Regions from separate parts of the Methylobacillus pratensis genome, predicted to be linked through region 1. Evidence: predicted binding sites of a transcription regulator. Region 1 holds the regulator's gene; each other region holds the start of a gene.

The links. The regulator sigma-54, encoded in region 1, starts transcription at its own class of promoters, with help from an activator protein. The targets are predictions, from matches to a motif close to TGGCACNNTTCCTGCT.
Region 2: the regulator sigma-54 is predicted to act here: its motif matches at 1,467-1,482, upstream of ACW4YW_RS02190 (DUF4113 domain-containing protein).
Region 3: the regulator sigma-54 is predicted to act here: its motif matches at 1,296-1,311, upstream of ACW4YW_RS05800 (TorF family putative porin).
Region 4: the regulator sigma-54 is predicted to act here: its motif matches at 1,766-1,781, upstream of msuE (FMN reductase).

Annotation. Positions count from the first base shown of each region.
Region 1 covers NZ_JBSUSR010000003.1:111,543-114,657, reverse strand. The annotation lists gene hprK (HPr(Ser) kinase/phosphatase) at 1-651, opposite strand, end outside; gene hpf (ribosome hibernation-promoting factor, HPF/YfiA family) at 761-1,087, opposite strand; gene ACW4YW_RS07920 (RNA polymerase factor sigma-54) at 1,118-2,584, opposite strand; gene lptB (LPS export ABC transporter ATP-binding protein) at 2,604-3,115, opposite strand, start outside.
Region 2 covers NZ_JBSUSR010000001.1:486,863-489,977, forward strand. The annotation lists gene ACW4YW_RS02180 (hypothetical protein) at 1-143, opposite strand, end outside; gene ACW4YW_RS02185 (P63C domain-containing protein) at 319-1,368, opposite strand; gene ACW4YW_RS02190 (DUF4113 domain-containing protein) at 1,551-1,616, shown strand; gene ACW4YW_RS02195 (hypothetical protein) at 1,746-2,096, shown strand; gene ACW4YW_RS02200 (FxDxF family PEP-CTERM protein) at 2,775-3,115, opposite strand, start outside.
Region 3 covers NZ_JBSUSR010000002.1:242,852-245,966, reverse strand. The annotation lists gene ACW4YW_RS05810 (ammonium transporter) at 1-34, opposite strand, end outside; gene glnK (P-II family nitrogen regulator) at 45-383, opposite strand; gene ACW4YW_RS05800 (TorF family putative porin) at 452-1,234, opposite strand; gene ACW4YW_RS05795 (accessory factor UbiK family protein) at 1,489-1,731, shown strand; gene ACW4YW_RS05790 (YifB family Mg chelatase-like AAA ATPase) at 1,734-3,115, shown strand, end outside.
Region 4 covers NZ_JBSUSR010000001.1:243,756-246,870, forward strand. The annotation lists gene ACW4YW_RS01125 (LLM class flavin-dependent oxidoreductase) at 1-1,110, opposite strand, end outside; gene msuE (FMN reductase) at 1,107-1,697, opposite strand; gene ACW4YW_RS01135 (SfnB family sulfur acquisition oxidoreductase) at 2,105-3,115, shown strand, end outside.

The DNA.
Region 1 (3,115 bases):
GGCGCGGATATTGAGCACGCCTAACCCTCGCACCTCAAGGAAGTCCTGCAGCAGCGGCGGGCATCGCCCTTCCAGCCGGTCCGGCGCGATACGGTAGAAGTCGACAATATCGTCGGCGACCAGGCGATGCCCGCGGGAAATCAATTCCAGCGCCAGCTCGCTCTTGCCGATTGCCGGCGTGCCCTTGATCATAAGGCCGAAGCCCTGCACTTCCATGAACACGCCGTGCAGGCTTTCCGATATCGCCACCGCCTGGGCAAGATAATGGCTGAGCACGTCCATGAGGCCGGGGCTGCGCAACGGGGAGGTAAACAAGGGGGTGCTGAACTCGTCGGAGGCGGCCACCAGTTCATCCGGCGCTTCTTCGCCATTTGCAACAATGATCGCCGCCAAGTCGGCGGAAAACAGGTTCTTGATGGCCTGGAACAACTCGCGCGCCTTGAGACTGCGTAAATAATCCATTTCTGCGCAACCCAGCACCTGCACGCGGTTGGGATGCACAAAATTCAGGTGACCAACCAGCGCCAGGGATGGCTTGGTCACGGTTTCACTGGTCAGGGGGTTATCGCCGCCGGCTAACCCTGCTACCCATTTCAGCTTGAGCTTGCGGCGCGTATCCTTGTAAAGCTGGGTAACACTGATTTCAGCCATGTGTGCTTAATACCTTGGGAATGAATAAGCGGAAGGATTTGCTGCAAGAGCGCCAAATCCATGCATGAAAACCGGACTTGGCACTCTTTTGCAGCATTTCGCTAAAAGATTACTCGACCACCTGGTGCTTCAAACCTCCGGATGCCTGGTTGTGGTTGCTGACTTTTTCCTTATGTTTCACTACCTGGCGGTCGAGCTTGTCAGCCAGCGAGTCAATCGCGCTGTACATGCTTTCCGCCCCGCATTCCGCGTGCAGGTCGTTGCCCGGCACATGCAGGGTGGCTTCCGCCTTTTGCACCAGTTTCTCCACGCTCAGCGTGACCTTGAGGTCAATCACATGGTCAAAGTGATTGCTGAGTCGTGCCAGCTTGGACTGCACATATTCGCGCAGGGCTGGGGTAACGTCGAGGTGATGTCCGGTCAGGTGCAAATTCATAACGCTCTCCTTACTTGAAAAACGCGCAAATCAAAGCGACTTGCGCTGGTTGGCCGCGGGTATCTGTAGAGACTCGCGGTATTTCGCTATGGTTCTTCTTGCAACAACTATGCCTTGTTTGCCAAGGATGTCGGTAATCTGGTTGTCAGACAGCGGCTTCTTCGGGTTTTCCTCGCTCACCATCTGCTTGATCAACGCGCGGATCGCCGTGGCGGAGCACGCCCCTCCCGACTCCGTCGCCACATGGCTGCCGAAGAAATACTTCAACTCGTACACGCCGCGCGGTGTGAGCATGTACTTCCTCGTCGTCACGCGCGACACGGTGGATTCATGCAGGCCCAACTCGTCTGCAATCTCGCGCAGCACCAGCGGGCGCATGGCTACCTCGCCGTGTTCGAAGAAGTTGCGCTGCCTATCCACAATCGCCTGCGACACGCGCAGGATGGTGGAGAAACGCTGCTGGATGTTCTTGATCATCCATTTCGCTTCCTGCATCTGGCTCATAAGGTATTGACTGGAGCTATCGCGATTACGTTTCAGGATGCCGGCATAAAGCTGATTGATGCGCAGCTTGGGCACCACTTCGTCATTGAGGCTGGCGATCCAGATGCCCTTCACCTTTTTCACCACGATTTCGTGCTGGATGTAGTGGTCCGAGGTGATATGGCTGAACTCGCCGCCTGGGCGTGGGTTGAGTTGGGTCACCAGCTGCTGCACCGTTTTCAGGACATCGTCGTCGCAATGCAGCAGTTTGCGCAGGCGCGTGTAATCGCGGCTCGCCAGCAAAGGCAGATGTTGCTCGGCAACCTTGATCGCCAGGTCCACGGAGGGCGTATCTGCCGGCAGGGCGCGCAACTGCAATGCCAGGCACTCGGCCAGGTTACGGGCGCCGATGCCGGGCGGATCGAGGTTCTGGATATGCTTGAGCGCGGTTTCCAACTCGAGCAGGTCGATTTCGAGCTCTTCCGGCAGAAGCTCGGCCAGCTCTTCCAGCGACTGCTCGAGATAGCCGTCGTCATTGATGGCGTCCACCAGCACCATCGCCAGGGTCTGGTCGCGTTCTGACAGCGGTAGCAGCTTGATCTGGCTCAGCAGGTGCTCGCGCAAGGTGAGGTTGACCGCTTCCTGGAAACTGAAGTCGTTGTCGTCGTCATTGTTGGCGCCGCCCTCTTCCCAGCGGTTGCTGCCCTGGAAAGATTCGAAGTAATCGTCCCCGCCGCCGAATTCGTCAACGCGCGGCAACTCCTCGCTGGCTGGCGCAGGCGCCTCGCTGGCAGGAGCGGCGACCGCGGCATCCGGAGCGGGACTGTAGCTTTCGGACATCTCGGCAGCACCGTCCGGGCCGTCTATGCGCTCCAGCAAGGGGTTGGCCTGCAACAGCGACTCCAGCTCCTGGTTGAGTTCCTGCGAAGACAGCTGCAACAGCTTGATCGACTGTTGCAACTGCGGCGTCAATGCCAGGTTCTGGGAAAATTTTAGCTGTAGACTTTGTTTCATCTCTCTAATTCTGCGTTGACTACAGGCGGAAATCCTTGCCCAAGTAAACTTCTCTTACACTTTCGTTATGTATGATCTCGCTGGGCTTCCCCGATGCGAATACGCGGCCTTCATTCACGATGTAGGCGCGATCGCATATGCCCAATGTTTCACGGACATTATGATCCGTGATCAGTACCCCGATATTGCGCTCGGTCAGAAAACGCACGATCTTCTGAATGTCCAGCACGGCAATCGGGTCGATCCCGGCAAACGGCTCATCCAGTAGGATGAAACTGGGATTGGTCGCCAAACATCGGGCGATTTCCACCCGGCGTCGCTCGCCACCGGACAGGCTCACCGCCATGCTGTTGCGTATATGGGTGATATGGAGCTCCTGCAGCAGGGATTCAAGCTGTTCCTTCTGCTGCTCGGCCGTCATGTTCTGCAATTCGAGGATGGCCTGGATGTTTTCCGTCACGGTCATCTTGCGGAAGATCGACGGCTCCTGCGGCAGGTAGGCCAGGCCCATGCGCGCGCGCTGGTGTATGG
Region 2 (3,115 bases), on a different contig from region 1:
TATGGATTTCCATCTGAATTAATGTAAATAGTCAGGCAGTCTACTTTTCTACCATTTTCCCCACTACGGGGAATAGTACTTGGACATTGATTTTTTATGGCCAAAGTTAGAAACGTCTTCCAGAGCCAAGTTTTTATCGACACAGCACTCCCCTTAAATGCAATCGTTATGATTTTTGTATTATGATAATGGATGAATTTACTTGATCCAACTGAAACTGTGAAGATAATACCCCTCCTTCTCTGCTTTATCCTAGCCCGCCCCTCTCAACAAGTAGAGCTTATGGGCAAAATAAAACCCGCCAGGGCGGGTTGTTGGTTATGGCAATTCAAATTCCTCAAATGGCAAATCAAGACTATCACCCTTCTTCTTTAAGACCTTATCAACCATATTCATAAATTTAGTCCATCCCCACCCACTGGCAATAGCCAACCTCTGAAGGGTTAAAATAGATTGGATATGACTCGCAAGCATTGGGTCTCCGATATCTCCGGTTAGCCATTGATGCAATTTATTTTCCCTATTTCCGCCTGCATCTTTGGGACTTTTTGTCTCAAGTTCCTTAAGTAGCCCCGGCGCCATTCTTTCGTATACTAGGTCTCTTGTATAATGAGCAACAACGCTATAACGATTTTTGCTCATTCCAGTCCATTTCCAACCTCTCAACTTATATATGTTTTCATAGAACTCATCCGGGAACTTCTTTACCCAAACGGCAAGTTCCTTGCTAATAATTGCCTCAAGGTACTTTTGCAAAGCATCCTGTGGCCGAATTTCCTGATAACCGGTCGCTTCATCCACAAGGGCAACAATACCGATATGGGCCAGCGCCCTCATCACAATTTCTGCTTGTTCTGCCCGCGATAATTGACTTTTGGTAAGTAACTCCAGCTGTCTGGCTTTTAACCATATTTCACATGCGGCAGGAAGCGCGGACGCTTCAAACCCTGAAAACTCTCGCCCCTCATCTAGATATTTAATGGCTGAACCGGCGCCGCTCCAATAATCCTTCAGAATCAAAGAAGATAGTTCTTTTTGGGCAATAAAAACAGGCAATCCGGCGCCAGCGGCAAGATTAAATTGTCTTCCATTTGGGCGTGTGGGGAAAAATGCATCTGTGATTCCCCTTTCAGATAAAACTCGACGGCCATCATCAAGAACACAACACGGAATTGATATATCTCCTAACACAAGCTGCCCGGATTTAATTGCCTTTGGCAATCCAGACGGCTTCTTTTTTGCCAATGCAGCAATCCTAGCTATTTCACTTCTTCTCTCAGGCGACAATTTTTCACTGCGCGCCACCCCACCCTTTGCTCTTCCTGTAACATTAACCATTGCAAGCACCCTTATGTTATTTTCTTGCATTAAAGCACTCAATCATATCTTATGCAAGCATAATTTCCATTAATGCTTGCATTAATGACAGCATTCATCGAGAAATATTTTAATGAAATTGGCAATATTGGCTTTATATCTGCTACTCCCTGCTATCTGCATGGCCGACACTCTTACCGGCAGGGTCAAGCTAGCCTCGGAAGGGCTGAGCCATGCGCTGGGCGTTCAAGAGTCCAAACTACACAACCGACTGGAATGACATTCCTGTCATTCGGTAACTGTAAAATCTGCCAGTGTCCATTCGGGCTATATCCCGCCACTACTGAGCTATGCTTAAATCATCCTGCAGTCTGGACAGCACCACCTTTACCAGATCGCGATTCTGTCTCAGGCGCAAAGGTGTCGGGATGATTCACCCCTTTGATAACAGCCTCCGCCTTGAGCCAGTAAGAATCAATGTGTCTGCTGGCAATGTGTATTCATTCATTTGGGGAGAGTTACTCATGGCTGTATATTTCCTTTCGTATGATTTAAGAAGAAATAAGAGGGATTATCAAAAACTTTATGATGAGCTTAAGAAGTACAAAGCTGTTCAAGTTTTAGAGTCCGTATATGCTTTTAAATATGAGGAAAAAAAATCCACGGAATTGAGCAACCACTTTAAAAGCTTCATTGATTCTGATGATGGATTACTTGTTATAGAAGAAAAAGACTGGTCAGGAATTAAAATTAAAAATTCACCTAATCCACTTTACTAGTTCAAGCCCGCACTCGCGGGCTTTTCTTTTCCAGTCTCATAGCCCATCAAGCCGGAGGGTGCAGGGTGAGCCTGCACGCTGATACAGTCGTGTGTGCCCACAGACCTGGGATGTGTGCCAAAGAAGGTGAAAACGACTGCAAAATTTAAAATAAGATGAAGAGATAAAACACAGTGATATTAAAATAATTGGGGTAACTTTGGGGGTAACAAATAAAATTAAAATCCCATAACCATTGCAGTTACTAGATTAATGAAATCTGTTCGTTGATGACAGGCCAGCATTCAAAGCAGTTCAACCAACAACCCTAACCAACTCCGAGCGATAGGGTATCCCCTACCGCTTCTGTATATCCCTCACGAACTATCAGTTTCCAAGTCATTTAAGACGGAAGAGATTGTCATTTTTCACTTACTCAGCGCTGAGGGCACTCCACTTGAGTTCATCGTTCAGAACTCAAATGACCAGACCTTCTACATTGAGACTCTACCGATCGACGAAAAGCACAAGGTTGTACTGAGAAAGGTGAAGGTGAAACTGAATCTCATCAATAGCGATTCAGCACCTTGAATATCTCCTGAACAGCTTGGGCTATGCTTCTCGTATTCATTGATAATTTGTTAGGTTGATGAGGGCGTAAAAAAGCCACCCGAAGGTGGCTTTTATCAGGTTGGAGAATTAGCCCAGGTTTTTATTCCTGCGCATGGCAAAAGCACCTATCAGTGCTAGACCGACGCCAAGAAGCGCATATGAGGCCGGCTCAGGCACGGCCTGGACGCTAATCGCACCGCTATAGACCCCGCCAGCCACCCCATTGGTGGTGCCTTCTACATTGATGTAGTAGTTTCCGGCTTCGAGATTAGCAAAAGTGAATTCGCCACCGGCTACGGAACCAGCAACCCATGTGTCAGAGCTGTTGTAGAGGTTGAAACTGAGGTCGCTAAAGCCTAGGACATTCACTCCGCCATTGGTTAACGGCAAATCGCTAAGCGAGAAAGTACCTGTCGAAACATCAGCCA
Region 3 (3,115 bases), on a different contig from region 1:
CAACCAGTGCAATCATGGAAAGAATTTTTTTCATATCAAACCCCTTAAAGCGCATCGGCGCCGGTTTCGCCAGTACGGATGCGATAGACTTGTTCCAAGTCGAAGACAAATATCTTGCCATCACCGATTTTGCCGGTTGTGGCAGATTTTTCGATAACTTCCACTACCTGGTCAAGTAATTCGTCGGCAATCGCAACTTCCAGCTTGACCTTGGGCAAAAAGTCGACAACGTATTCTGCACCACGGTAAAGCTCAGTGTGTCCTTTTTGGCGGCCAAAGCCTTTGACCTCAGTGACGGTGATCCCCTGCACACCAATGGAAGACAGGGCTTCACGCACTTCGTCAAGCTTGAAAGGCTTGATGATGGCGGATACAAATTTCATGGTTATCTCCTCTGGTAAAAAGCAGAAAGGCAAGGCAAACCGCCTTGCCTTCTATCCTGACTGTCTTCTTAGAAAGTCTTTTGGACGAAGAAAGTCCAGTTTTCCTTGCCGGAGAACACAGGGCCGTAAGTGAATGCGCCGCGGTCAGCATCGGTGTCGGTATAGTAGCCGCCGACGACAATGCCGTTATCCCAGGCCTTGCTCAAGCCAAGCTTCCAATCGGTATAGTCGAAATAGCTGGGACCGTTACCGAACTCCTGGCGGCCTACGTGGGCAATCGCGCTGTAGCCGCTTTCACCGAATGGTACTTCCAGTGTCAGGTCGATGTAGCTGGCGCCACGGCCTTCAAAACCGAAAGCAGATTTGCTAGGCGACCAGGAGTACTTGGCGGATACCCACTTGTAGGAAAGGCCGCCGTAGATTTCAGTGGTATCGGCGTTGTAGGTACCTTGCACGGAGTTGCGACGGCCAGGATAGATATATTGGTTCACGCCGACATCGTATGTAATACCAGTTTCGCCGATTTCAGCGGTGTAGCCTCCGTAGATATCCCATTCCATGCTGGAACTGTTATAAGCACGGCCATCACCTACTTCTGTATCTGCCAGCCAACTGATGCTGGAACCCCAGGTACCGATATAGAAGCCGCTGGCATGGGAGTAGTCCACACCGCCTTGGATCGCTGGACGGTCACCGGATTGGCTGGTACCACGGAAGATGTAGTTGCTTGTCAGGCCGATGTTGTATGTAATAGTGTGAGGGGAGGTTTCCTCAGCAGCTTCTTCGGCCATGACGGCGGCAGGTGCTGCAAAAGTGCCAACGATGGCGGCAAGTAGAAGCGAATTACGCATGATGTACCCTTTCAAGGTTTTGAAAAATAAAACAGCAACGAAAACTCTGCATTGGGTAATAAGCAACACCTGTGCCATAAAAACAACATACATATAAAACAATTACTTACGTGCTATTTTTTGGGATTTTCGACGGTCTGGAATGGTGCGTTGCTTGATTTTTATTTGTAAGTGATTGAGTTTGTTATGTTTAATCTGGATTTCTGCTAGTAAAAAACTGCTAAACTGCGAATGTTTTGGGAGGTTTTTAAGTAATGAGTACTCAGTTTATTGATGAATTATCCAATAAAATCAAAGAAATATATTCTTCCTTGCCAGCAGAGGGCGTCGAGCGCAATTTGCATGCACTATTACAGGGCGCATTCACTAAACTGGAGCTTGTGACGCGTGAGGAGTTTGATATCCAGGCGGAAATGCTGCGCAAGACCCGGGCTCAACTGGCTGATTTGGAAAAGCAATTGGCCGAAATAGAAGCGAAGCTGGAACAAGCTTCCTAAGCATGGCGCTGGCGGTTCTGCATAGCCGTGCGCTGGCCGGGATGGAGGCGCCTGAGGTCGCGGTGGAAGTCCACCTTGCCAACGGATTGCCGAGCTTCACCATCGTTGGTTTGCCCGAAGCCGAGGTCAAGGAAAGCAAGGACAGGGTGCGCGCCGCCCTGCAAACGGCACAGTTCGAATTCCCGGCCCGCCGGATTACGGTTAACCTGGCGCCAGCTGACCTTCCCAAGGAGAGCGGCCGTTACGATTTACCCATTGCGCTGGGGATCTTGGCTGCCTCCGGGCAAATACCCGCAAAAGAGCTGGATCAATATGAGGTGGCGGGCGAGCTCGCATTGACCGGCGAGCTGCGCCCGATCCGCGGCGCGTTGGCCATGGCATACAAGGCCAGGGAAAGCGGCCGTACCTTTATCCTGCCCCAGGAGAGTGCCGCCGAGGCGGCACTGGTGCGAGGCGCTACAGTCCTGCCTGCGACAAGCCTGCTGCAGGTATGCGCCCATCTGTCAGGCCGTGAGCTGCTGGTGCCGCAACCGGTCAATATCCCGCAAAGTTTCTCAGTCGATGTCGATTTTGCCGAGGTCAAAGGGCAATTACAGGCCAAGCGTGCGTTGGAGATAGCAGCCACAGGCGGGCACAGTGTATTGATGTCCGGGCCGCCTGGCACCGGCAAATCCATGCTGGCCTCGCGTTTTGCCGGCTTGTTGCCTGCGATGACGGAGGCGGAGGCGCTGGAATCTGCCGCTATCCAATCGCTCAACAAAGGATTTCGCGCCCGCGATTGGGGCAGGAGGCCTTATCGTGCGCCTCACCACACGGCTTCGGGCGTGGCGCTGGTGGGCGGCGGCGCGATTCCCAAGCCCGGCGAGATCTCTTTGGCGCATCACGGGGTCTTGTTCCTGGACGAGCTTGCGGAATTTGACCGCAAAGTGCTGGAGGTATTGCGCGAACCCCTGGAATCCGGGCATATCACCGTTTCGCGCGCAGCCCGACAGGCGGAGTTCCCCGCGCGTTTCCAGCTGGTTGCTGCCATGAACCCGTGCCCATGCGGCTATTTCGGGCATCCCAATGGCAAGTGCCGGTGCACGCCGGACCAGATATCCCGTTACCGCCACCGCCTTTCCGGGCCCTTGCTGGACCGGATCGATATCCATATACAGGTGCCGGCATTGAGCGAGGATGAATTAATGCATGCGCCGGCCGGAGAGGCGAGTGCCGTGATCAGGTCAAGGGTCGAGGCGGCAAGAAAGCGCCAGTTGGATCGGCAGGGGACCAGCAACCATATGCTCACAAGCCAGCAGGTGGACGAGCATTGCCAGCCGGACGAAGCAGGCGGCGCATTGCTGAAGCAGGCGATCGCCCGTCTTGACCTTTCCGCACGCGCTTA
Region 4 (3,115 bases), on a different contig from region 1:
GACGAACAAGGGCCCCAAGCCGCCGACGCTGGCCCACTTGGCCAGCTCTTCTATGGTCCAGGTCTTGCTGCCTTCGGCCAGGTGCTCCACCGCGGAAATAATGGCGTTGGTCTCGACCTTGCGCACGTTGTCCTTGGGGGCGTAGCGGCCGAAGTCGATGCCGGTCCAGCCCGAGGTCAGCACCAGCGCGCCATCGTAGGAACCGTAGCTCTGGTATTCCTTGAGCTTGGCATGCGCCTTGGCGTCGGTCTCATCGACGACGATGGTGACCAATGCATAAATGAACAGTTTTTCCGGGTCGCGCCCGGCCGCCGCGGCGCGGTTGCGAATGTCCTGCACATAGGCGCGCGTGGTTTCCTGGGTTGGCGTGGAAATGAACACCAGCTCGGCGTTCTGCGCGGCGAAATCCTTGCCGGCGTTCGACGCCCCGGCCTGAAACAGCACCGGGGTACGCTGCGGCGAAGGTTCGCACAGGTGGTAGCCGGGCACCTCGAAATACTTGCCCTTGTGTCCGATCTCGTGAATTTTCCCGGGGTCGGCAAACACGCCCTGCTCACGGTCGCGGATCACGGCGCCCTCCTCCCAGCTGCCCTCGAACAACTTGTAGAGCACTTCGAGGTATTCATTGGCAACCTCGTAACGGTTGTCATGGCGTTTGAGGCCGCCCTGGCCGATGTTCTTGGCGCCGCTTTCCAGGTAGGAGGTCACGATGTTCCAGCCCACGCGCCCCTTGGTATGATGGTCGGCCGTGGAAAGCCGACGCGCGAACGTATAGGGGTGCTCGAATGAGGTCGAGGCGGTAATGCCGATGCCCAGGTGCTTGGTGGCAAGCGCAATCGGGTTGGCCAGCTGCAGCGGATCGTTGACCGGAATCTGCACGCCTTGCAGGAAGGCATGGTCGTTGCTGCCCTTGTAGACGTCGTAATAACCGATCACGTCGGCAATGAAGACAGCGTCGAAAATGCCGCGCTCCAGGATCTTCGCCAGGTCGGTCCAGTATTCCAGGTCCTTGTATTGCCAGGAGCGGTCGCGGGGATGCCGCCACAACCCGGGGGATTGGTGGCCAACGCAATTCATTTCGAACGCATTGAAGCGGATGGTCTTGCTCATGCGCTGGCCTTCTGGACGGATAGATTATCGACGGCAAGCGCCTGCAGGTACGGCAATGCTCGCTCCACCGCGAGGACGACGCGCTCCTTCAATTGCGGGCCGGCAATGGCATAGCCGCCCAGGTCCAGCTCCTTGAAGTCGGCCTCGCTGCCGTATACGCCCACCGGCAGGGTCAATGCCTGGAAGAAACTGAACAGAGGCCGCAGCTGGTGGTCGATCACCAAGGCATGGCGCTCGCTGCCGCCGGTCGCCGCGAGCAGAACCGGGGTGTTGGTCAGGGTTTCGTGCCCGACAAAGTCGAACAGGTGCTTGAACAGGCCGGTGACCGATGCGCGGTATACCGGGGTCGCCACCGCCAGCAGGTCGGCCTCTTCTATCCTGAGTATTTCGTCGACGGCGGCCTTGGGCAGCTCGAGGCGGCTCAGGCTGCCTCCGAGCGCCGGCCCCAGCTTTTGCAGTTCTATGAAATGCACGTCCAGCGGCAGCCTTTGCTGCAGTTCGGCAACGATGGCCTTCAATAATGTTGTCGTGCGTGACGGATTGCTCAGGCTTCCCGACACGGCGACCAGCTTCAGTCTTTTACTCATTGCCGCCCTCCTGTTTACTTATTACCAATTGCGGCGTTTTATGCGTCCGCAAATAACAATTAGTAGATAGCAGCAACCGTGCCAAAACTAAAAATCATTAATATTCATATGGTTGATAGTAAAAATGAGAATTTTTACCTGTTGCGTGACAGGCTGAATGCTGAAAATGTGCTGCTGTATCAGCAGCCGGAGTAAGGGAAAAATGAGATTGCTGCAGGACAGGCAGGAGAAGGATTGCTGATTGAGCAGCATATTGTCAGCAATATGCTGCTAGTCAATAGCGCGCAATCAAAAGCAATTTAAAAGTAAGTAATTGAATTTAAATAACTTACTCAGATGGCATGCTAAATGCACACTTCGGTCAGGATCGTTGTATCCCGCATATTCATCATTTAAAGAGGTAATCCATGACAGCCACATCCGTACCGATAGAAGAAACCGACCTCCCTCGCGCGCCGGCGCACATCATCAAGACCGATGCAGAAGCCATTGAAGTCGCCAGGCAAGTCGCCGCGGAAATCGCCAAGGAGGCGGCAGTCCGCGACGCCGAGCGCCGCTTGCCTGCGCCAGAGCTCGACCTGTTCTCGCAGAGCGGACTGTGGGGCATCACGGTGCCGCGCGAATACGGCGGCGCGTTTGTCTCCAATACCACTCTGACCGAAGTGATCGCAATCGTTTCCGAAGCCGACCCGAGCATCGGTCAAATCCCGCAGAACCACCTTTACATGGTGGAAGGCATACGCCTCGACGGCACCGAGTTCCAGAAGCAGTTCTTTTTCGACCTTGTGCTGAAGGGCGTGCGGTTCGGCAATGCCTTCTCGGAAATCGGCACCAAGAGCGTCAATGACGTGCAGACCCGCATCACGCCGACCGAGGGTGGCTACCTGCTTTCCGGCAAGAAGTTCTATTCGTCCGGGGCGTTGCTGGCGGACTGGGTGCCGGTCATCGCCAAGAACGAGCACGACAACACGACCGTGGCCTTCGTCAAGAAAGGCACGCCCGGCCTGACCGTGATCGATGACTGGTCCAGCTTCGGCCAGCGCACGACCGCGAGCGGCACCACCATCCTCGACAATATCTTCATCCCGGCGGATTACGTCCTGCTGCACCACCTGGCATTCGACCGGCCGACCAGCATGGGGCCGGTCGCGCAAATCATCCAGGCTGCGGTCGATACCGGCATCGCGCGCGCGGCCTTGCGCGACACCATCCATTTCGTGCGTCACCATACCCGCCCCTGGATCGACAGCGACCTTGAGCACGGCTATGAGGACCCGTTGACGATCAGGGATATCGGCGACCTGCAGATCCGCGTGCATGCGACCGATGCCCTGCTCAAGCGCGCTGGTGAACTGCTCGATGAAGCACAGCGTAACCCGAACGAGGATACCGTAGCCGCCGCCTCGATCGCCGTGGCG